DNA from 4 places in the Nonomuraea longicatena genome. Region 1 is predicted to be linked to each of the others. Evidence: riboswitches for the same ligand, from Rfam matches in the RefSeq annotation. Region 1 holds a riboswitch; each other region holds the start of a gene.
What was found. Region 1 has a riboswitch for cyclic di-AMP ahead of ABD120_RS28750 (CHAP domain-containing protein). Riboswitches for the same ligand answer to the same signal wherever they lie in the genome.
Positions count from the first base shown of each region.

Region 2: it holds a riboswitch for cyclic di-AMP, as region 1 does, so the genes downstream of both, ABD120_RS18555 (C40 family peptidase) here and ABD120_RS28750 (CHAP domain-containing protein) in region 1, are expected to answer to the same signal.
Region 3: it holds a riboswitch for cyclic di-AMP, as region 1 does, so the genes downstream of both, ABD120_RS33970 (C40 family peptidase) here and ABD120_RS28750 (CHAP domain-containing protein) in region 1, are expected to answer to the same signal.
Region 4: it holds a riboswitch for cyclic di-AMP, as region 1 does, so the genes downstream of both, ABD120_RS05035 (hypothetical protein) here and ABD120_RS28750 (CHAP domain-containing protein) in region 1, are expected to answer to the same signal.

Region 1 covers NZ_BAAAHQ010000036.1:13,681-19,289, reverse strand. The annotation lists gene ABD120_RS28760 (response regulator) at 1-531, shown strand, start outside; gene ABD120_RS28755 (aldo/keto reductase) at 677-1,492, shown strand; cyclic di-AMP (ydaO/yuaA leader) riboswitch at 1,655-1,790, shown strand; gene ABD120_RS28750 (CHAP domain-containing protein) at 1,804-2,493, shown strand; gene ABD120_RS28745 (aldose epimerase family protein) at 2,746-3,597, shown strand; gene ABD120_RS28740 (phosphotransferase family protein) at 3,587-4,573, shown strand; gene ABD120_RS28735 (ABC transporter ATP-binding protein) at 4,581-5,609, opposite strand, start outside.
Region 2 covers NZ_BAAAHQ010000017.1:170,616-176,224, forward strand. The annotation lists gene ABD120_RS18545 (M48 family metallopeptidase) at 1-338, opposite strand, end outside; gene ABD120_RS18550 (eCIS core domain-containing protein) at 335-1,024, opposite strand; gene ABD120_RS18555 (C40 family peptidase) at 1,310-1,840, opposite strand; cyclic di-AMP (ydaO/yuaA leader) riboswitch at 1,893-2,052, opposite strand; gene ABD120_RS18560 (class I SAM-dependent methyltransferase) at 2,305-2,931, opposite strand; gene ABD120_RS18565 (LysR family transcriptional regulator) at 3,003-3,899, shown strand; gene ABD120_RS18570 (C40 family peptidase) at 3,863-4,837, opposite strand; gene ABD120_RS18575 (NYN domain-containing protein) at 4,929-5,609, opposite strand, start outside.
Region 3 covers NZ_BAAAHQ010000045.1:61,268-66,876, forward strand. The annotation lists gene lysX (bifunctional lysylphosphatidylglycerol synthetase/lysine--tRNA ligase LysX) at 1-1,426, shown strand, start outside; gene ABD120_RS33965 (helix-turn-helix domain-containing protein) at 1,772-1,984, shown strand; gene ABD120_RS33970 (C40 family peptidase) at 1,989-3,011, opposite strand; cyclic di-AMP (ydaO/yuaA leader) riboswitch at 3,017-3,162, opposite strand; gene ABD120_RS33975 (amino-acid N-acetyltransferase) at 3,410-3,952, shown strand; gene ABD120_RS33980 (RDD family protein) at 4,066-5,609, shown strand, end outside.
Region 4 covers NZ_BAAAHQ010000002.1:269,725-275,333, forward strand. The annotation lists gene ABD120_RS05020 (DUF4032 domain-containing protein) at 1-622, shown strand, start outside; gene ABD120_RS05025 (roadblock/LC7 domain-containing protein) at 751-1,086, shown strand; gene ABD120_RS05030 (hypothetical protein) at 1,090-2,142, shown strand; gene ABD120_RS05035 (hypothetical protein) at 2,257-3,075, opposite strand; cyclic di-AMP (ydaO/yuaA leader) riboswitch at 3,279-3,414, opposite strand; gene ABD120_RS05040 (DUF5302 domain-containing protein) at 3,580-3,777, opposite strand; gene ABD120_RS05045 (aldo/keto reductase) at 3,851-4,711, opposite strand; gene ABD120_RS05050 (class I SAM-dependent methyltransferase family protein) at 4,708-5,478, opposite strand; gene ABD120_RS05055 (lysophospholipid acyltransferase family protein) at 5,475-5,609, opposite strand, start outside.

The sequences.
Region 1 (5,609 bases):
CCCGTGGACCTGGTGCTGCTCGACATGTACCTGCCCGACCTGCCGGGCCTGGAGGTGTGCCGGGCGATCCGGGCGCGCGGGCTGCTGTGCGACGTCATCGCGGTCACCTCGGCGCGCGATCTGGAGATGGTGCGGGCGGCGGTGTCGCTGGGGGTGTCGCAGTACCTGCTGAAGCCGTTCACGTTCGCGGCGCTGAAGGAGAAGCTGGAGCGGCACGCCAGGTTCCGGCAGGAGGCCGGGCAGATCGTGGGCCAGGGGGACGTGGACCGGGTGCTCGGGACGCTGCGCGGCACCTCCCGGCTGCCGAAGGGGCTGCAGCAGGACACGCTGGACGTCGTCGCGGCGCTGCTGCGGGAGCGCCCGGAGGGCCTGTCCGCTCAGGCGGCGGGCCTGGCGGCGGGGGTGTCGCGGGTGACGGCCCGGCGCTATCTGGAGTACCTCGTGGACATCGGCCAGGCGGCGCGGGTGCCCCGCTACGGCGGCGTCGGACGGCCGGAACTCCTCTACCGGATGACCCCGCGAAGTTCATGAGGGCCTGCATCGAACCGGCCGACCTCGACGCGGCGTAGAGCAGCTGGAGCGGCGATTCCCCCCAAGCCCATCGCTTCTTCACGACCGGTTCAAACCGGCCCGGCGGCCCTGAGCCGGGGGGAACCCGGCGTGAACAATGGGGATTATGAACTCGCTGCTGCTCAACACCGACGGCGTCCAGATCCCGCAGCTCGGCTTCGGCGTCTGGCAGGTGCCGGACCACGCCGCCGAGCAGGCGGTGACGACGGCCTTCGCGAACGGATACCGGCACATCGACACCGCCGCCCTCTACCACAACGAGGAGGGGGTGGGGCGGGCCGTCCGGGCCTCCGGCCTGCCCAGGGAGAAGGTGTTCGTTACCACCAAACTCTGGAACGACGGTCACGAGCATGCCGAGCGGGCCTTCGACGAGAGCCTTCTCCGGCTCGGGCTCGACCATGTGGACCTCTATCTCATCCATTGGCCGGCCCCCAAGAACGACAAATATGTACAGGCTTGGCGAACGCTGGAAAAGATCTACCGAGACGGCAGGACGCGCGCGATCGGCGTCTCGAACTTCGGCATCGCCCACCTCCAGCGGCTCATGGACGAGACCGACATCGTCCCGTCCATCAACCAGATCGAGCTCCACCCCAACCTGCCCCAGAAGGAGCTGCGCGCCTTCCACACGGCCAACGGCATCCTCACCGAGGCGTGGAGCCCGCTCGGCCAGGGCAAGGGCCTGCTCGAAGACCCCGCGCTCGCCGCGCTCGCCGACAAGCACGGGAGGTCGCCCGCGCAGATCGTGCTGCGCTGGCACATCCAGCTCGGCAACGTGGTGATCCCGAAATCCGTCACTCCCTCCCGTATCAAGGAGAACATCAATGTCTTTGATTTCATCCTTGACCACGAGGACCTCGCGGCCATCGGCGCGCTGAGCAACGGCAGGCGTCTCGGACCCGATCCCGAGACTTTTAACTAACGCGCAATCCCCGGCCGGTGCGGGCTTTTCGCCGCACCGGCCTTCACCTGCGCTTTCCGGGAGTTGTCAGGCTCTTGCCTGGTGTATTACCTTCGGCGCATCGAACACATACGACTGGGCTACCAGATCGTTGCCAGACCGACACGAACAAATCGCAGGCTTTGCCTGTGAACGCTGAATCCGCACCATCGCGGAACCGGGGACCCAGTCCTTCGGGGTGAATCGGCGCACTGCGCCGTAGGGCAGCTTCCACGCCCGAACCCGTCAGCTAACCCGGTAAGCGTCATGGAAGCAAGGAGTTGTCCTTTTCGATGGCGAAGAATCTTCTGTCTCGCACCCCCAAGATTCACATTGCCCGCGCCCTGCTCGGTGCGGCGATCGCGGCCTCCGCGTTCGCGGCCCTGCCCGCCCAGGCCGACAGCCCGGTCGGCGCGGCGGCGGCGGGCGCCGTCCCCGCGGCCGTGGCCGCCAAGCAGCAGCCGCCCGTCGAGGGCACCGGAGACGTCAAGCCCACGGCCGCGCAGGTACTCACGCTGGCCAAGCAGCAGATCGGCACCACCGAGAACTCGCTCGGCGGCGGCACCAAGTTCCAGAAGTGGTACATGAACTCCCAGCGCGCGGCCGAGACCATCGCCCGCGACGGCGGCAACCGCCAGGCGTACCTGAACGCCGCCTGGTGCGCGATGTTCGTCTCCTGGGTCGGCGAGAACACCGGCGCCCGCTCCACGATCGGCTGGGACGCCTACACCGTCACCCACGCCAAGTGGTTCAAGGACAACGCCCGCTGGGGCGTCGAGCCCAAGGAAGGCTCGGTCGTCTTCTTCGCCTGGAACGGCAGCAAGAGCCTGACCTCGATCGAGCACGTCGGCTTCGTCGTCAAGGACAACGGAGACGGCACCCTGACCACCGTCGAGGGCAACACCGGCAACGGCAAGGTCGAGGAGCGGGTGCGGCCGAAGTCGCAGGTCGTCGGCTACGGCTACCCGGAGTACCGGGCATAGGTCCCCATCCCTCGGGAGAGTCCCCCGCCTCTCCCCACCCCCTGGAACGGCGCGTCCTCTCCCCTCGGACGCGCCGTTCCGCGTTGTCCGGGACGGGGGTGAGAGCGGAGTCGTCGCGGCGGGTCGGCGGCGGCGGGGAGGAGCGTCACCCTGGAGGCCGTCAGCCCTTCGTGGCGGGTGGGGTCAGAGTGGCTGGCCGTAACCGATAGAAAGGGTTGTCACAGAAACACGGCGGCGGAAGGCGGGGGCGCGGTGCTCATCGGGGGCGGATACACGGCTGAGGTCAGCGTGCGGGGAGCGGCCGTGCGGGCGCTCGGCCACCACGGGCGGGAGCTGATCACGAGCTGGCCCGAAGGCGGCCCCGTCCCCCACCATGCCGGGACGGTCCTCGCCCCCTGGCCCAACCGCGTCGCCGCGGGCCGGTACGTCTTCGACGGCGACACCCACCAGCTCGACCTCACCGAGCCCCGCCGGGGCAACGCCATCCACGGCCTCGTCGCCGCCGTCGACTGGGAGCCCGTCGAGTCCGGCGCGGCCCACGCCGTGCTGGCGCACACGATCACCCCGGCCCCCGGCTACCCGTTCACGCTCGCGCTGCGCGCCGAGCACCGCCTCACCGAGGACGGCCTCACCACCACGCTCACCGCCACGAACCTCGGCGAGCGCCCCGCCCCCTACGGCTGCGCCCCGCATCCGTGGCTGCTCGGCGACGACCTGCTGCGGGTACCCGCCTCGCGGGTGCTGCTGACCGACGAGGCGCTGCTGCCGCTCAAGCTGGCCGACGTCCACACGACCTTCTACGATTTCCGCGACCCCCGTCCCACGTCCGGCCTGGACGTGGACCACGCCTTCACGGGCCTGTCGGCGGGCGAGGTCCGGGTCGGCGCGACCAGGATCACCTGGGACCCGGCGGTGATGCCGTGGGTGCAGGTGTGCACCGGCGCCCAGCTCGGCTACCCGGGGGTCGCGGTCGAGCCGATGACCTGCCCGCCCGACGCCTTCAACTCGGGCACCGACCTGGTCAGGCTGGCCCCGGGCGGGAGCCACTCCGCCTCCTGGACGATCTCCGCGGTGGACGACAGAATCAGATCCCGTGGAAAGTAGGACAAAACGGCGGCTCACCCCCGCCGAACTCGACGACCTGACACGACGAGCCGTGGGAGCCGGAGTCCGCACCGCCGAAGAACTGACCGACGGGTACGCCAACGCGGTCTGGCGGCTGCGGCTCGACGACGACCGCGACGTGGTCCTCAAACTCGCCCCCCATCCCGATCTGGAGCTGCTCTCCTTCGAGCGCCACATACTGCGCATGGAGGCCGAGTCGATCGGCCTCGCGGCGGGCGTCGGCGTGCCGGTGGCCGAACTGGTGCGGGCGGGCTTCGACGACCCGGTGCTCGGCGGCGACTACCTGGTGTTCGAGACGCTCACCGGAGTCCCGTGGAACCAGGTCGAGCCCGACTCCCCCGCCGAGCTGCGCCGCGAGCTCGGCAGGCTGCTGGCGACCCTGAGCACCGTCACACAGCCGCCCGGCGCGGAGCCGGTGTTCGGCGCCCCCCACGCGGGGCTGTCCGGCCACACGTGGCGTGCGGCGTTCCTGACGATGCTCGACGCCCTCCTGTCCGACACCGTACGGTTCCCGACACCCCTGCCGGTCCCCGCCGAGGAGATGCGCGAGGTGGCGGAGCGGGCGGCGTGGGCCCTGGAAGAGGTGGAGCAGCCGAGGCTGGTGCACTTCGACGTGTGGCTGGGCAATGTGTTCCTGTCGCCCGGCGCGCGGGCGCCCATCCAGGCGATCATCGACCACGAGCGGGCCTTCTGGGGCGACCCGCTCGCCGAACTGCTCATGCCGACGCTCTACCAGGGGCTCGACGAGGCCGATCCGCTGGTGGCGGGCTACCGGGAGGTGGCGCCGCTGGACCTCGGCCCGGCCGCCCGCGTCCGCCTGCTGCTCTACAAGATGTACCTGTACACGATCTTCCTGGTGGAGAACGGCCCCCGTCAGTACCCCGAGGAGGACTACGCCCCGATGCGGGACAACGCCATCGCCCGCCTGGGCGAGACCGTGGCCGCGCTCCGCTGAGACCGGCTCAGGCCGCGGCAGGGGCGGCCTCCGCCAGGCTGAGGGCCTCGACCAGGCGGCGGTACAGCTCGTCCGAGGCCATCAGCTCCTCGTGGGTGCCCCTGGCGCGGATCCCGCCGTCCTCCATCACGATGATGGTGTCGGCGTCGATCACGGTGGACAGCCGGTGCGCGATGGTGACGACCGCCCCCTTGCGGGACCGGTCGGCGATGCAGTCGTGCACGGCGGCCTCGGTGAGCCCGTCGAGCTGGGCGGTGGCCTCGTCGAGCAGCAGCACGTCGGGGGTCCGCAGCAGCGCTCTGGCCAGCGCGATCCGCTGCCGCTGGCCGCCGGAGACCGAGGTCGCCGACAGCTCCGAGTCCAGCCGGTCCTCGATCTCGCCGAGCCTGACCTCCTCCATGACCCGCTTCAGCTCCTCCTCCGTGGCCTCCGAGTGGGAGAGCAGGAGGTTCTCGCGGACGGTGCCCGGGATGATCGGGGTGTCCTGCTCGACGTAGGCCAGCCGCCGCCTGACGGCGTCGTGCGAGTACTCCCGGTACGGCACCCCGTCCATGAGGATCTCGCCGTCCTGCGGCTGCAGGAAGCGCAGCAGCAGGGAGAGGACAGTGGTCTTGCCCGCGCCGGAGGGTCCGACGATGGCGGTGTGGCCGAGGCGGGGGACGGCGAGGTCCACGCCGCGCAGGGCGGGTTCCGCACCGGGCGCGTACGCGGCGGTGACACCGCGCAGTTCCAGGATCGGCCCGTCCGTGCCGGGGCGGGCGCTCGCCGCACCCTCGGTGCCGCCGGTCTCCTGCTCCAGTTCGTCGAGGCTGCGGATGCGCTCGGCGGCGGCCATACCGGACTGCAGGGCGGTGACGTTCTGGCTCAGCTCGGTGACGGGCTCCATGAGCGCGAACGCGTACAGGAGGAAGGCGATGAGGCTGGAGACCTCCAGCAGGCCGAGGCCGACCCGCCAGGCGCCGATACCGAGGACCATGATGATGGCGAGCTGGATTCCGGCCCAGGCGATGGTCCACGCGACCGCCTCGTGGCGGAC
Region 2 (5,609 bases), on a different contig from region 1:
AGCGCCGTGAGCACGAGCACGCCGAGGACCACCCGCAGCCACCACGGGCCTTTCAGCCGTCCCAGGACGCGGGCGCCGAGCGGTGTGGCGGCCAGCAGCCCGGCGAAGACGATCGTGAGTCCGAGCGACAGGTAGGACGGCAGGCTCGTGGCCGCGTCGAACGCCTGCGAACGGGCGATCTCGGCCGGGGTGAAGTCCTGGGCCGGATCTCCGGAGGGCAGCGGCCGCCACGGTGTGGTGATCGCGGCCACGGCGATCACCAGGAGGCCGAGGATCGCGGCGGCGATCCCCGCCTGCCGCCGCAGCCGCCCGTCGTCGTCGTCGGGCTGTCGTGTCACGCCAGTTCCTCCCCCAGGTACGCGCGCCAGTCACGGGTCAGCTCGGCCACGGGCACGGGTAGTGCGCGGCCGGCTCCGACCCGCTGGGCATCACGGTAGAGCCTCACCAGTGTCGCCTCTCCGTACGCGTGCGCGATGAGGCGGCACGCCAGCCACGCCTCCTGGTAGCTCTGCGCGAGCCGGGGCGCGCCGGGGGCGAAGTCAGCGGGTTCCGGGAGGTTCTCGGGCAGGCGTCCCGCTCTGACCTCTTCGGCGAGTTCCGCGGCGGCCTCAGGTACGGCAAGGCCCGCGTCGCGGTAGGCGACGTAGTCGGCGAAGCCCTCGTACAGCCAGGGCGGCAGGCCGTCGGTGCCCGCGGCGACGTGGGTGAGCTCGTGGGCGAGCACGACGTCGCGGCCGGTGGGGGTGAGTCTTCCGTAGGTCTCGGGCACGACGATCACGCGGCCGTCGTGGGCGACGGCGGCGAGCCCGTCGACGGAGGCGGCGCCGATCGCGCGGGCGGCGTCGGCGGCAGAGGCGGCGACGCGGACGTCCGGCCGTACGGGTGTGCCCAGGACGGCCTCGACCCGGCGGGCGGCCCGTTCGGCACGCCGGCGGAGGTCGTGGCCGGGCCGTCTGAGCTCCCCGCCGTGGGCGGGCCGCCCGGAGAGGGCGGGCCGGGTAGCGGGTGCCGAACCCTGGGGCACGGCGGACGAACCGGACCCGGGCGCCGAAGGACCGGACGCGGAGGCGGAAGAACGGGGTGCGGGGGTGGGAGAGCCGGACGCAGGGGCGGAAGCGCCAGGCGCGACAGCGGACGAGCCGGGCGCGGAAGAGCCGGGTGCGGGGGCGCAGCTCGGGGTGGTCGCGATCAGACACGCGACCAGTGCGGGGGCCGCCACTGCGGCGCGACGGCTCACGGCCCCGATGGTAGCCGCCCCTGTGCGGACCCCCGTCCCCGGCACGACGGCCTGGGACGGGGATGTCGCGCCTTACAGGCCGGGACGCACCGCGCCGACGAACGACGCCCTGCGCCATTCGCTGATGCGGTCGACCCGGACCCGCTTGCCCGAGCTGGGCGAGTGGACCATCCTGCCGTCGCCGACGTACATGCCGACATGGCCTCGGCCCCGGAAGAACATCAGGTCACCGGGCCGCAGCCGCTTCCAGGTGACCTTCTTGTCGATGCGCGCGTACTGGCTGTACGTCACGCGGGGGATCTTCACTCCGGCCTTCTTCCAGGCGTACTGGACCAGTCCGGAGCAGTCGAAGGCACCTGGACCCGTGGCACCGTACCTGTACGGGTCCCCGACCTGCGCCTTGGCGACGGAGACGGCCTTTCCGGCCTTCACCCGCTGCCGTGTGGACTTGGAAAGGGTCTTCCCTGCGGTGGCCGTCCTGCTCCGGGCTGTGGTGCCCGGTTCAGCGGCGGCCGCCTCGGTCTCGGCGGGGGCCGTTGCGGCCCCGGCCGCCGGGGCATGGAGGGCGAGCCCTCCTGCTGTCATGGACATGGTGACCAGCACCCCGGACACGACAAGGCGGGGGTTACTCAGGGGGATAGACAGGATTTCTCCTCGGATCTTCCACGAACGCCTACCGGGTTAGCTGACGGGTTCGGGCCTGGAAGTCGCCCTACGGCGCGGCTGCGCCGACTCACCCCGTGATCCCGGTGATCGGGATCGGCGGGTCCCCGGCTCCGTGCCTCCTGACTGCACGGACTCGGCTGGTCGTCGCCCTCGTGGAAACGGGCCGACCGCGGATCTCTATACGTCCCCACCGGGCCTCGTGAGGCCCGGTGTCGGCGTCGCGGCGCCATGGCGTGCCGCCGCGACGCCAGAAAGTACCCGGCGCCGCCGATCGGCGGCAAAAGCCGGGTGAACCTGTCAAGATCCGGCAGGGGTTCCTGTCAGAAGGGATCGCGCTGCTCGGCACCCCTGCGTCGTTATCGAAATGTGACCTCCCTCACACTTGTCCGGCGGCCCGTGAGTCAGGTCCCGTCCGTCCCACGGGACACGGCGAGGACGCGCAGCCCGATGAGCGGGTGGCGCAGTTCCTCGATCGTCCGCAGCCGCTCCGCGCGCTCCCCCTCGCACTTGAGGTACCGGTGCAGGAACGGCACCCGCCGCAGCGTCTTCACGTCGAAGCGGGCGCTGATCGCCGCGAGCATCTCCTCGCCCGTCGCGAGGTCGCCGTGCTCCCGTTCCCACTCGTTCGCCGGGTCGGCGACCAGGTCGCGCCCGCCGATGACGGCCCCGGCGTCGTAGAACCAGGTGGCGGCGGCGGGGTCGGCCCGCTCCCAGGCGAAGTCGTCCACCACGAGGCTGCCGCCGGGGGCCAGCAGCCGCGCGGCCGCGTTCAGCGCCATCTCCATCGGCTCCATGTGGTGCAGCGACATCCTCATCACGATGGCCTCGAAGGGCGCCGCCTCGAAACCGGCCAGGTCCGCCCGGACGGCGGGCACCCCGGCGGCGAGCGCGGCCGACGGGTCGAGGTCGATGGCCGTGACGTCGTACCCGCCCGCGATGAGCTGGGCCGCGAGCGTGCCCGCGCCGCATCCGGCGTCCAGCACGCGGGCGGGCGCGGCGGGCAGGACGGAGGTGATCCAGGAGTTCATGAGCCGAGCATGCTGCGGCCGAAGGCATGCGCACCACTGCGGGTACGGCATGCCCGCCATAAGCTCGGCGCATGCTTGACACCTGGTCGCTGAAGGTTCTCCTCACCGTGGGCCGCCTCGGCTCGTTCTCCGCCGCGGCCGGCGCGCTGTCGATGACGCAGCCCGCGGTCTCCCGTCAGATCGCCGCCCTGGAGCGGCGCACCGGCGTGCGGCTGTTCGAGCGGCTGCCGAGGGGCGTGCGCGCGACGGACGCGGGCCGCGCGGCCCTGGAGGACGCGGCCCGGGTGCTCGACGGGATGACCCTGCTGGAGGCCCGGCTCCGCGCGCACGCGCTGGCCGAGGCGGGGCGGGTGCGCGTGCAGGCGTTCCCGAGCGCGGCGACCGCGTTCGTGCCCGGCTGCTTCGGCGCGTTCGCGGCCGAGCACCCCGGCGTGGAGTTGTCGCTGATCGTAGGCCGCGCCGACGCCGCCGCCGTCCTGGACGGCGACGCCGACCTGGCGCTGCTCACCTCGCGCGACCCGGCGCCCCCCGCCGGGCTGGAGTCGGTGCCGCTCCTGGACGACGAACTCCTCGTGGCGCTGCCCGCGAGCCACCCGCTGGCCGCAGGGCGGCGGGTACGGCTCGCCGACCTGTCCGGCGAGGCGTGGATCGACGGCACCCACCCCGACTGTCTGGGCCCGCTGTCGGAGCTGGCCGCCGCCCTGGGCGGCCCGCCGAGGGTCAGCCACGTGTGCGACGACTGGAACGGCAGGCAAGGCCTGGTGGCGGCGGGCGTCGGCGTCATGGTGTACCCGGCGATGGCGGGCCGGGCCGTACGGCAGGACATCCGGCTGCTGCGTCCCGTGCCCGCGCTGCCCGTCCGGGCGGTGCACGCGGTCGCGCTGCCGGAGCCGAGCCCGGCCGTACGGGCCTTCCTGGAGCTGATGACCCGCTACGGGCGGATGGCTCCGGCGATGGACTTGCCGTAGGCGGACAGCTTGACCACCTTGATCACGTCGCCGGTCTGCGGCGCGTGCACGATGTTGCCGTTGCCCGCGTACATGGTGACGTGGCCGAGCCCCTGGGAGAAGATCAGGTCGCCGGGCTGGAGCTGGTCGAGCGGCACCTTGCGGTTGGCGCCCCAGGCCCACTGCTGCCAGGTGGTGCGCGGCAGCGAGACCCCTGCCGCCCGCCAGGACGCCTGGGTGAAGCCCGAGCAGTCGTAGCCGCGCGGCCCGGTGCCGCCGTAGATGTACGGCTTGCCGGTCTGGGCGAAGGCGAACTGCAGCGCCGAGCGGGCGTTGCCGGAGGCGGGCCCGGTGTACTTCGTGCCGGTGCTGTTGGGATTGCCGGCGTTGTAGGCGCCGAGCCGCTCCAGCAGCTTCTTCTGGTCCTTGACCAGGTCGAGGATCTCGGCGCGCTCCTTCTCGACCTTGTCGCGCTCGCCGTCGGCGACCACGAGCGCCTCCTGGGCGCGGTCGCGTTCGACCTTCAGGCCCTTGTTCTCCCGGTCGAAGGCGGCCAGCTTCTCGGCGCGCTCGGCCTGCATCTGACCGGCCAGCGCCAGGGCGCCGAGGGTCCTGCCCGGGTCGGGGTTGCCGAACATCCCGGGCCACGACGACACGTCGCCGCCCAGCTTGTAGTCGCTCACGGCCATGCCGACGACGTCGGCGCGCAGGTCCTCGACGGTCTTGAGCTTGCGCTTGTAGGAGGCGTCGAGCCGCGTGTGGCGCGTCCTGGCCTTCTTGTACTCCTCGTTGAGGGTGTTGAAGCGGTCGACGACCTTGTCCGCCCGGTTGTTGAGGCGCTCAAGCTTGGCCTTGGCCTGTTTGACCGTGGGTCTGGGGTCGGCCGTGGCCACGCCCGGCGCGGTCAGCACCAACCCGATCAGGAGCCCTGCCGCCAGGGGCGTCCGGCCCAGCCTCACGAAATCTCCTCCCAGTGGGCACACCTGGGGGGAGATGGTACAGAAGTGTCGGGTGAGATCTCAGGAAAAAGTCGGATTCGTGATGTGAAACCTACGCGCGTCCCAGTCGGCGCAACAGCAGACCGGACGGCACCGGCCGGGCGCCCATCCGGCGTACGGACTCGGCGACCTCGCGGTCGGAGGAGACGACCGCGACCGCACGGCCGGGCGGCTCCGCCCTGACCAGCTGCCTGATCAGGTCGTCGGCGATCTCCCCCGGCGCGCTGAACAACACCCGCACCCCGCGCGGCGCCACCACCTGCACCGGGGAGTTGAGCTCGGCGCCGTCGAAGACCACGGTCACCTCGACCCTGGTCTGGGCCACCAGCCCGCCGAGCCCGGTCATCAGCCGGTTGCGCTGGTCGGCCAGGGTGAGCGAACCGTAACCGGTCTTGGTCACGTTGTAACCGTCGATGACCATGTGCACCTGCGGCACCGCCAGCAGCTGATCGAGCAGTTGCGGATCGTCCTCGGCCAGCGCGCGGGCGGGCACGCCGCGCACCCCCGGCGCGCTCGCGGCCACGGCGGCGACGGAGTCGGCGGGCCTGCTGATCGTCGAGGGCAGGGCCAGCTCGCGCCGCAAACCCGAGGAAGCGTCCTGGAGGGCGTCGAGCAGCACCCGGATCCGCGCGTCCTCAAGGCTCCTGCCCTCACGGGCGGCCCGCCGGGAGGTTTCGAGCTGCTTCTCGACGTCGCTCAGCCGCTCACGCAGCCGCCGCAGCTCGGACTCCCC
Region 3 (5,609 bases), on a different contig from region 1:
CAGTGAGGGCGTCGAGCCCTATCCGGTCAATTTCCCCCGCACGGCGACCAACGCCGAGATCCGGGAGAAATACCAGGGCCTGGCCCCTGACACCGCCACCGGGGACAAAGTCGGCGTGGCCGGACGGGTCATGCTCAACCGCATCGGTGGCAAGCTCTGCTTCGCGACGCTCCGCGACGGCGCCGGTGACCTCCAGGTGATGATCTCGCTCGACAAGGTCGGCGAGGAGTCCCTCGCCCGCTGGAAGAGCGACGTCGACCTCGGCGACCAGGTGGGCGTCGAGGGCGAGGTGATCACCTCGCGGCGCGGCGAGCTGTCGATTCTCGCCGAGAGCTGGCAGATCACCGCCAAGTGCCTGCGCCCGCTGCCCGAGAAGCACGTCGGTCTCACCGACCCCGAGGCCCGGGTACGGCAGCGCTATCTCGACCTCATCGTCAACGACGAGGCGCGCAAGATGGCCCACCTGCGCAGCGCCACCGTGCGCGCCGTGCGCGACTTCTGGCTGGAGGAGGGGTATCTGGAGGTCGAGACGCCGATGCTCCAGCCGATCCACGGCGGAGCCAGCGCGCGGCCGTTCAAGACGCACATCAACGCCTACAACATGGAGCTCTACCTTCGCATCGCGATCGAGCTCTACCTGAAGCGGCTCGTGGTCGGCGGTCTTGAGAAGGTCTTCGAGATCAACCGCAACTTCCGCAACGAGGGCGCCGACTCCACGCACAACCCCGAGTTCACCATGCTTGAGGCGTACGGCACCTACCTCGACTACCACGACATGGCCGACCTGACCCAGCGCATGTACCAGAAGGCGGTCGTGGCCGCCCTGGGCACCACCGTGGTCGCCCACGGCGACGTCGAGATCGACCTGGGCGGCGAGCGCTGGCCCCGGGTGCCGCTCTACAGCCTCGTCTCCGACGCGCTCGGCGAGGAGGTCACCACCGACACGCCGCTGGAGCAGGTCCGCAAGTACGCCGAGCGGCACGAGATCGCCTGGGACCCGAAGTGGGGCCAGGGCAAGCTGGTCCAGGAGCTGTTCGAGGAACTGGTCGAGCACAAGATCGTGCAGCCCACGTTCGTCATGGACTACCCGCTGGAGACCTCGCCGCTGGCGCGCAACCACCGGGACAACCCGCTCGTCACCGAGAAGTGGGACCTTATCGGCTTCGGCACCGAGCTCGGCACCGCCTACTCCGAGCTCAACGACCCGATCGAGCAGCGCCGCCGCCTGGTCGAGCAGTCGCTGCTCGCCGCCGGAGGCGACCCGGAGGCCATGCAGGTCGACGAGGACTTCCTGCAGTCGCTGGAGTACGCGATGCCGCCCACGGGCGGCGTCGGCGTCGGCATCGATCGCATGATCATGGCCCTCACCGGCAAGAACATCCGCGACACGATCCTCTTCCCGCTGGTCAAGCCCGCCGGTCAGTGAGCGTCCGGGCGGCCCGTCGCGGCCGCCCGGCCGCCTCCGTCGCGAAGTACGCAGGCGACCTGCGCGTTTTCCCTCGCCACGCGCACGGAGCGCGAAGGAAACTTTCAACTTGTCAGATTCGGGTGAGGTGTTGTCAGGGGCGCTGTGACGGCTCATCCCGTCCCGACGTGTGACGACATATGGTGAGTAGCTCACATCTTTGCCGATCAAGTCAATGCGCCTTGTCAAGGGTCCCGACAGCCGCGCTTGACGTCCTTTCGCGAATGCGTTTACCGTCTCCGAGACGAGCACCTACGCTCGGGCCGAGACGTCTTGCGAGTTCCACTGTTGGGGGGAGGGCTCCCGATGGATGTGCTCACCGAGGGCGTCGAGCTGAGCCATGCCGATTTAGCCTTGTTGGCCGAGCTGGCCAAGGGTGTCACGGTCGATCGGGTGGGGCGCCGGCTGGACGTCAGTGGACGCACCGTACGCCGCCGTTTGCGCGGAATTTGCGACAGGATCGGCGTGGCCACCGCGATCGAAGCGGTGGCCTGGGCGGCCCGTCGTCAACTCATCTGAGTGATCAGGCGGCGATTCGCACCGCGCCCGCCCACGGGCGCCGGTCGATCGCGGCGATCCGCACCACGTCACCGGTGCGCGGCGCGTGCACCATCATGCCGCCGCCCAGGTAGATGCCTACGTGGTGCAGGTCGTTGTAGAAGAACACCAGGTCGCCGGGGCGCAGTTCGGCGCGTGAAATGCGCTTGCCCGCCGTCCACTGGTGGCCGGTGTAGTGCGGCAGCGAGATGCCGACCTGCTTGTAGGCGGCCATCACCAGACCGGAGCAGTCGTAGGAGCCGGGGCCCTCGGCCCCCCACACGTACGGCTTGAGCTGCTGCGTCAGCGCCCACCTGGCCGCTGTGGCGGCCTTGCCCTGCCCGGGGATCGGCAGTTCGACCCGCTTGGCCGGGGTGCCGGGCCGTCCGGCCTCGCCGAGTGCGCGGCCGAACAGGTCGCCCTCGACCTTCGCCACCAGCTTGGTGATCTTGTCGCGCCTGCTGCCGAGGTCGTCGACGAGCCGGCGGACCTCGGCGATGCGGGCCTTCGCGCCCGTCCTGGCGGTCTCCGCGGCCTTGCGCGCGCGGGTGACCTGGCCGAGCTGCTCGCCGTGCTGCCGCTGGATGGCGTACGTGGTGGCGGCCCGGCCCAGGAAGGTCTCGGGGTCCGCGGGGCTCATCAGGGCCAGCGTGTTGTTCAGGCCGCCCGTCATGTACTCCTGCTGGGCCAGCGCGCCCGCCCTGCGCTGCTTGACGTCGAGGTCGGCCTGGCTGGCGCGGAGGGTGCGCTCGGCGTCGTCCACGGCCTTCTCGGCGTCCTTGAGCTTCACCCGCTGGCCGTTGTACTGCTCGGAGAGGGTGCCGATCTGCGTGTGCAGCTTCTCCGCCCGGTCGGCGAGCTCCTTGAGGGTGGGCTCAGGGTCGGCGGCCGCTGTGCCGGCGGTGCCGACGGGGCCGATGGGAATGGTCAACACCAGGGCGGTCACGACGGCGGCGAGTCTTCTCCGGCTCCCGGGTTCGGGAGGTTCGCTCGCGCTGTTCCTCTTCACCAACCAGTTCCTCTCGACGACGCCGACCGGGTTGGCTGACGGGTTCGGGCTGAGTGGCCCTACCGGGCAAGGTCGCCCGGATTCACCCCGGTGGCCTTCGGCCACGGGTGGGTTCCCGGTTCCTCTCGATGGGATTAGGCGTGCCGCCTCGCGCGCCTGCGCGGGGTGACATCGTCGGTGGACACTAGTGCACCCGGAGTTCGTGCTCAACCGGAATCGCGGATTCGGTGGCGGTTGTGCAACCGAAGAGTAACGGTGCGATCACAGTAGTGGGGAAATTGCGCCCTGTTTGCCCCTGTTTGAGAGCCTGATGGCCAGGTGAGCGCGGCTGGGCCGTATGTGGTCGCGGGGTGGGTAAATACGGACGAACCGTAATGCGCTCTGTACGCTGAACTGCCATGGAGCAGGTGGCCGAACGAGAGGTTCCCGACCTAGGGCTCGTCGTGAGACGCGCCCGGACCCCCGACGTCCACGCGATCAGGCGCCTCGTGGACACCTATGCCGGCGCCGGTCCCCGGCTGCTGGAGAAGGCGACCGTGACCCTGTATGAGGACATACAGGAATTCTGGGTCGCCGAACACGGTGGCCAGGTAGTAGGTTGCGGCGCATTGCATGTCTTGTGGGAGGATCTGGCGGAGATTCGTACGGTCGCCGTTGATCCGAACAGCCGTGGCCTGGGAATCGGGTACAAGATCGTGTCGGCTTTGATCAAAACGGCCGGCGAACTCGGGCTCCGGCGCGTGTTCTGCCTGACTTTCGAGATCGATTTCTTCGCCCGCCACGGCTTCCGTCCGATCCAGGGCACACCCGTCTCACCTGAGGTCTATGCCGAGTTGCTCGCCTCCTATGACGAGGGGGTTGCCGAGTTCCTCGACCTGGAGCACGTCAAGCCCAACACCTTGGGCAACACCAGGATGCTGCTCCACTTGCCCGTCGTTTGACTCGGGCGTCGACCAAAGGGAAAGGTGATTGTAGATACCTATGTCGATACGTTGGGCAGCGAAGGCATGTGTCCTGACATGTGCCACATGCACACTCGAAGCGAGGTGACACGGTGAGCACCGGACAGCCGCCGTATCCGCAGGCCGACCCCGGCGACAATTCCGGGGCGCCTCAATACGGACAGCAGAACTCGGGCTACCCCCAGGGAGAGTCCGACCCCGAGGCGACGGTCGTCGGCTACCGGCACGAGGGCGAAGGCTACGGCCAGCCTTCCGGCCAGCAGTACGGCCAGCCCGCCCAGGGCCAGCAGGGCTACGGCCAGCAGCCCGCGTATGGACAGCAGCCCGGCCAGGGCCAGCAATACGGCCAGGATCAGCAGTACGCTCAGCCTGGTTACGGCCAGCAGCCACCGTCGGGTCAGCAGCCCGCCTACGGACAGCCCGCCCAGGGGCAGCAGGGCTACGGCCAGCAGCCCGCGTACGGACAACCTGCCTATGGCCAGCAGCCCGGCTACGGACAGCAGCCGCCGTCGGGTCAGCAGCCCGGCTACGGACAGCCGTCGGGTCAGCAGCCGGGCTTCGAGCCCGCCCAGGGCCAGCAGCCCGGGTACGGCCAGCCCGCCCAGGGCCAGCCGGCTCATGGTCAGCCCGCTCATGACCAGCAGGGTGGCTACGGCCAGCCTGCCTATGGTCAGCAGCCTGGTTCGGACCAGCAGGGTTACGGCCAGCAGAGTTATGGCCAGCCCGCCCCTGACCAGGGCTACGGTCAGCAGCCCGCGTACGGTCAGCAGCCTGGTTCCGACCAGCAGGGCTACGGCCAGCAGCCCGCCTACGGTCAGCAGCCGGGTTCGGACCAGCAGGGTTACGGCCAGCCCGCCCCTGACCAGGGTTACGGCCAGCCCGCCCCTGACCAGGGCTACGGCCAGCCCGCCCCTGACCAGGGCTACGGCCAGCAGCCCGCCTACGGTCAGCAGCCTGGTTCCGACCAGCAGGGCTACGGCCAGCCCACTCCCGACCAGTCCGGCTACGGCCAGCCCGGCTCCGGTCAACACGGTTACGGGCAGCAGGCCCAGTCCGGTTACGGGCAGCAGCAGTACGCGCAGCCGGGATACGAGCAGCAGCAGTACGGTCAGCCCCAGCCCGGTTACGGTCAGCAGTACGGCCAGCAGCAGTACGGTGCACCCGCCCAGCCCTACGGCCAGGCGCAGCCCGGCTACGGTCAGCCGTACAACCAGCCCGTCGGGGTGCAGCCGCCCGGCGCGCCCGCGCCGCTGGCGGAGTGGTGGCAGCGCCTGGTCGCCCGGCTCATCGACTTCGTCCTGTTCGGCATCGTCTACTTCATCCTCGGCGTGATCGTGATCGGCGCCTTGGTGGTCAGCTACAACTCCTCGTCCGGAGCGTCGTCGGGGAGCCTCAGCGTGGGTGCGGCCCAACTGATCCTCGGCCTCCTCCTGGGCGGCATCTACATCGCCTACGAGTTCTTCCTGACCAAGGCCAAGGGCCAGACGATCGGCAAGATGGTCATGGGCATCAAGATCGTCCAGGTGGGCGCGCCCATGGGCTACGGCGGTCTGGCCGCCGCGACCGCCATCCTGCGGGCGCTGGTCACCTGGGGCGCGTACCTGCTGTACGGCGTCCCGATCCTCAGCTGGCTCGG
Region 4 (5,609 bases), on a different contig from region 1:
GATCGATCCGATGGAGACGGCCGAGGACATCGTCAACCGCTATCACCGGCTCTGGGAGGAGATCACCCAGAGTGAGATCATCGAAGAGGTCGACTGGCACAAGGTGGAGCAGCGCATCCGCAGGCTCAACCTGCTGGGCTTCGACGTGGCGGAGATGATGGTGCGCCGCAAGGTCGGCACCGGGCGGCTGATCGTGCGGCCGAAGGTGGTCGACTCGGGCCACCACCAGCGGCGTCTGCTCAGGCTGACCGGTCTGGACGTCGAGGAGAACCAGGCCAGGCGGCTGCTGAACGACCTCGACGGGTTCCGGGTGGCCACAGGGCTGCGGCACGAGGACGAGGCGATCGTGGCGCACCGGTGGCTGGCGGAGGTGTTCCAGCCGACGATAGAGGCGGTGCCGGTGCCGATGCGGCGCAAACTGGAGCCCGCGCAGATCTTCCACGAGGTGCTGGACCACCGCTGGTTCCTGTCGGAGGAGGCGGGCTGCGACGTCGGGCTGGAGAAGGCGGTGCGGTCATACGTGGAGCAGGTACTCGTCCACAAGCCCGACGAGTCCGCGCTACTGCCCGAGTCGGACGCCGGACTTGACTCCGCCGCTGCGCCTGAGTCCGAAGCTGTGTAGGAAAGCTCAACCTCGGGTGGAGATTTCTCCTCCGCTGGCGGACTTTTTTCCACGCGGGCCTCTGCAGGGCGCTCCCGCCGTCCTAGGCTGCCCCAGTGCTCGCACTAGATGACTGCTTGCTCAGGGTAATGGACATCCCTGGCGCGCTGGACGCCCTGGTGGTCGACCACCTCAGCGGAACGGTGTTCGCGGCGAGCGGTGCCGCCGACCTCGAAGGCTCCGCGCCCGCGCTCCGCGAGTCACTGCGCGCCACGATGGACGCGCTGGCCCAGTCGTCTCCCACCGGCGCCGCCCGCGTCGAGGACCTCATCGTGGTGACGGACGTCGGCTACCACCTGATGCGGCCGGTCGAGATGCCCTTCGCCGGGCCGCTCGTCTTCTATGTGCGGCTCGACCTCGCCCAGGGGGACCTCACCCGGGCCAGGGACAGCCTGCGCGAGATCACCGGCCGGATGAGCGGCTGAGCGATGGCCGCCATCCAGACTCTGCTGACCGGGCTGGCGCGCGAACGGGCATCCGGGTCGATCAGCCTCGCGGGCACGGGCAAGGCGTACCTGGACGGCGGTCGCGTGACGTTCCTCGAAAGCGACGGGACGCCCTCGCTTGAGGACATGCTGACGGCCAGAGGCCGCACGATCGACGGACTGACCCGGGCCGAGCTGCAGTTCTGTGTGGTGGGGACGGTGCTCGACGCGGCCGGTTTCCTGCTTTCCGCCGAACTTTCCGCCCGGCCGAGGTTCCGCCCGGGTGAGCGGCACCCGTACGGTGAGGTGTGGGCCTTCGAGGTCGCCTGGCTGATCCGCGAGTGCGCGCGAAGGAGAAGCGAGTTGGCGCAGACCTGGCCATCGACGGAGCTCGACGGCGTGCCCGTCACGCCCGCGCACCGGCCGCCGGGACAGCGGGTCACGGTGGGGGAGCTCGAATGGGAGATCCTGATCCACGCGGACGGGGTCGCCACACCGGCGGACCTGGCGGTCCGGCTCGGGCAGCCGGTCTACACGGTGCTGCTCACCGTGCGCCGGATGGCCGCCCTGGGCCTGCTCACCCGCCCGGAACCCGCCTCCGGCCCACAGCCCCCTCCCGAAGAACCCCACCGGTCCAAGAAGACGGCCGCGTCCAGAATGCCGGACGTGGCCGAGACGGTGGACGGGGCCGACGTCTCGGACGTGGCCGAGGTGGTGGGCGAGGCCGATATCTCGGACGTGGTCGAGATGGTGGACGTGGTCGAGGTGGCGGACGCCTCGGCTGCCGGCGCGACGGCGCTCGCCGGCCTGGGCGAAGAAGCCCCCGCTGACCTGGCGAGCCGTACCGGTGGGCGGGAAACGGCGCCTTCCGAGGCCGCGGCCCGCGCCGACGCGGGTGGGGCGGCCACCGCCGGGCGGGGCAGGCCACCGTACGGGGAGTTGCCGAGGCGGGGCAGGAGTGCCCGGCGGGAAGGGCCGCACGTGCCCCGCGCCAACCCCATGCGGGATCCCGAGGTGCTGGCGGCCGTCAAGCAGGGCCTGGAACGGCTGCGCTGACGAGTCCCCCGGAAACGGCGGAAGCGGGCGTCCCCCGACCGGTGAGGTCTGGGGACGCCCGCTTCACGCAGACGGGTGGACAGCCCTTTTGTACGTGCTTTCGAGTGCGTCAGGTCAGCGCTGGAAGACCTTGCGCAGGCGGTCGCGGCCGATGAACAGTCCGCCGCCGAGCAGGGCCAGCCCGCCGATGACGGCGAGGGCGGCGACGCCGGTCGGACGGCTCTCGTCAGCGGTGCTGGCCGCCGCGAGCTGCGCGGACGCGTTCTCAGCCGACGCGGCCTTCGGGCTCTTGGCGCCGGGGGTGGAGCTGGGCCGCTCGGCGACCACGGCGGGAGCGTTCTTCTCCGCGGCGTCCTGCGACGGCTTCTCGGCCGGCTTCTCGGCGGCGATCACCGGCGGCTTGGCCGGGTTGTGGTCCTTGCGACCCCAGGCGCCGGTGGCGAAGGCGACCGGGTGGTTCTTCTTGCCGACGCCGGGTCCCCACTTGGTGATGACGTAGTCCACCTTGATGTGACCCTGGCCGCCGACGCCGTCGACGGTCAGCGAGCGCGAGTTGAAGGTGCCGCCGGTGAGGTCGGCGAAGGTCTTGGCGTCGAGGTCGAGCATGATGCCCCTGTTGGAGGGGATGCCGGGGCCTCGGTCGCCGACGAAGAAGGGCATCTTCTTGCCCTTGTAGACGACGTAGCCCTCGGTGAGCAGCGGCCAGCTCGGGCTGGCGGCCAGACCCTTCTGCATGGGCTTGCCGCTGGCGGGCATGCCGGTGTCGCCGTTGCGGCCGGAGCCGTCGTCCCAGTAGTAGGAGGCGGTGGTGGAGCCGTGCAGGAGGGTCTGCTTGTCGGTGAAGTGGTCGTCGGCCGACGCGGGCGCCCCGGCGCCGACGGTGACGGCACCGGCAAGGGCGGCGGTGGAGACGAACATGGCAAAGCTACGCATGCCGAAGCGGCGAGACATAAAGCAAAGTCCTTCGTACGGGGTCAGGGATGGCGCTCGTCATCGGCGCGTAGCCGGGCAAAAGGCCGAACGGTCGCTACGCGGGAGCGCTAGGGGGGGTGGTGATCCTTGAGGAAGGGGCCGCTCAGTAGGCGGCGGGTGAAGCTACGCGGGTGAGGGGTACGTCGCGGCAGTGCATGAGATAGCTGTCCTCTCCATCTCGCCTACCGGGTTAGCTGACGGGTTCGGGCGTGGAGGTGCCCTACCGACGGTTCGTCGGATTCACCCCAAGGAACGTGGTTCCCCGGTTCCCGCCGGAGCGGGATTCGGCGCCAGCCGGTCGGCCTTCTTGGTGAAGGGCCAGGTCACCAGCTGGTAACGCTATGGACTGTATGCCTCAAACCCGACAAATGCAAAGCAAACGCCATGAAACGGGCGAAGATCTACCTAATAAGGTCAAGAGAAAGGGGGGTACGGTAAGCCGTACCCCCCGGAAATATCGCGGTTTCAGCCGCTCTTGCGTCGGAACGATCGCTTGTTGGCAGCGGGGCCATGTGCGCCGTGGATCTTCGAGTGATCCGAGCCCCTGCCACCCGCGCCCGCGTCGGCATTCTGGTTCCGCTTACGGTCCAGTGCCTCCCGGAACTTGCGCTTCATCTCGTCCTCGGGAGTTTCGCTGACTTCGGGCTCCGGTGATTCCGCCATGAGGACCTCCTGGTGTTTGGGACGCCCCCAGCTTCGCATGTGTGCTCGCGCGACGCGAAACCGGACGCCCGCCTCAGCCCAGCCTGGCCAGCTCGGACTCCGTCAGGTCGAGGTCGGCCGCCGCCACGCAGTCCAGGATGCTCGACGGACGGCTGGCGCCCGGGATCGGGATCATCACCGGGCTCCTGGCCAGCTCCCAGGCGATGCACACCCGCTGCGGCGACACCCCGCGCTCGGCCGCCACCTCGGCGAAGACCGCGTGCCTGCCGCCCAGCTCGCCCGCCTCCGACATGCCGCCGAGCGGCGACCACGGCAGGAACGCGAGCCCCAGGTCGGCGCAGACGTCCACCTCCGGCTCACTGCTGCGGAAGCGCGGCGAGTACTCGTTCTGCACACTCGCCAGCCGTCCGCCGAGAATCCGCTGTGCCGTCCTGATCTGCTCCGGATCGGCGTTGGAGATTCCGGCCATCCGGATCTTCCCGGCGTCGAGCAGATCGCGCAGCGCCCCGATCGTCTCCTCGTACGGCACCGCCGGGTCGGGCCGATGGTGCTGGTAGAGGCCGATGGCCTCGACGCCCAACGCCTTCAGCGACGCCTCGCAGGCCCGGACCAGGTATTCGGGCCTGCCGTCGACCTCCCAGCCCCCGCCGCCTTCCACGCGGGTGTGACCCCCCTTGGTCGCCACCAGCACCCGGTCGCCGTCACCGCCCCAGGAGGCCAGCGCCTTGGCGACCAGCCGTTCGTTGTGCCCCACGTCGGTATGGCTGGGGGTGTAGGCGTCGGCGGTGTCGATCAGGGTCACCCCGGCGTCGAGCGCCGCGTGGACGGTCCTGATCGACTGGGCCTCGTCAGGCATGTGGCCCCGCACCGACATAGGCATGGCGCCCAGCCCGACGGCGCTCACAGCGGTCGTTCCGATGACTCGAGTCCTCATCCCTTCATCATGGCCGTGGTGACCGTGAACAGGCCGACTCTTTCGCGGCGACTCACCGCGTCGCCGTACCCGGCCGCGAGGGCCCAGGCGTGCAGTTGCTCGGCCTGGCGGCACTTCATCACCCACAACTCGCCGTCGCGGTTGGGCAGCACGTTGGCGATGAACTCCAGTTGCGGGTGCTGCGTCTGCGTGGTGAACACCAGCACGCCGTCGGGGGCGAGCAGGTCGCGCAGCCGTACGAAGGACTCGCGGATCGTGTCGTCGTCCAGGATCAGTTCGTACAGGCCGGACACCACGACGATGTCGGCGGGACGGCCCAGCGGGGCCGGGTCGAAGGCGTCGCCCCGCTCGAAGCGGACGTTGGTGAGACCGCGCGCGGCCGCCCGCCGCCGTCCGAGCTCAAGCCCCGCGGGGGCGAGGTCGCGGCAGACGACCTCGACGTCGGGCTGCTCCCTGGCGACGTCGAGCAGGTAACGTCCGGGCCCGGCCGCGACGTCCAGGATGAGCGCGCGGCCCGCTCTGGCGGAGATCTCTTCCCTGAGTACGTCGCCGAGGAGGTCGCGGCGGGCTCGGATGGCTCGCCAGCCGACGGCGTTCAGGTAGACGCGGTCGATGAGCCTGCCGATGAGCAGGGCGCCGTGGGAGCGGTCGGCGTAGACGTAGTCGAGCATGGTGCCGCTGTCGAAGCCGTGCCGGTAGCCGATGCGGATGCCCCGGCTGAGCCGGCCGACGGTACGCAGCAGGAGCCGCATCAACCACCACTTCATGACATTTCCTCTTTCTGAAGGCTTTGGAGGGATGGGGACCGCCGGACGTCCGCCGTGCCTGGTTCTCTGGTTGCTGAAAGCGCTGAACGGATGTGCACCGCAGTTTCGGGGGTGGGATCGAGGGGCGGGTG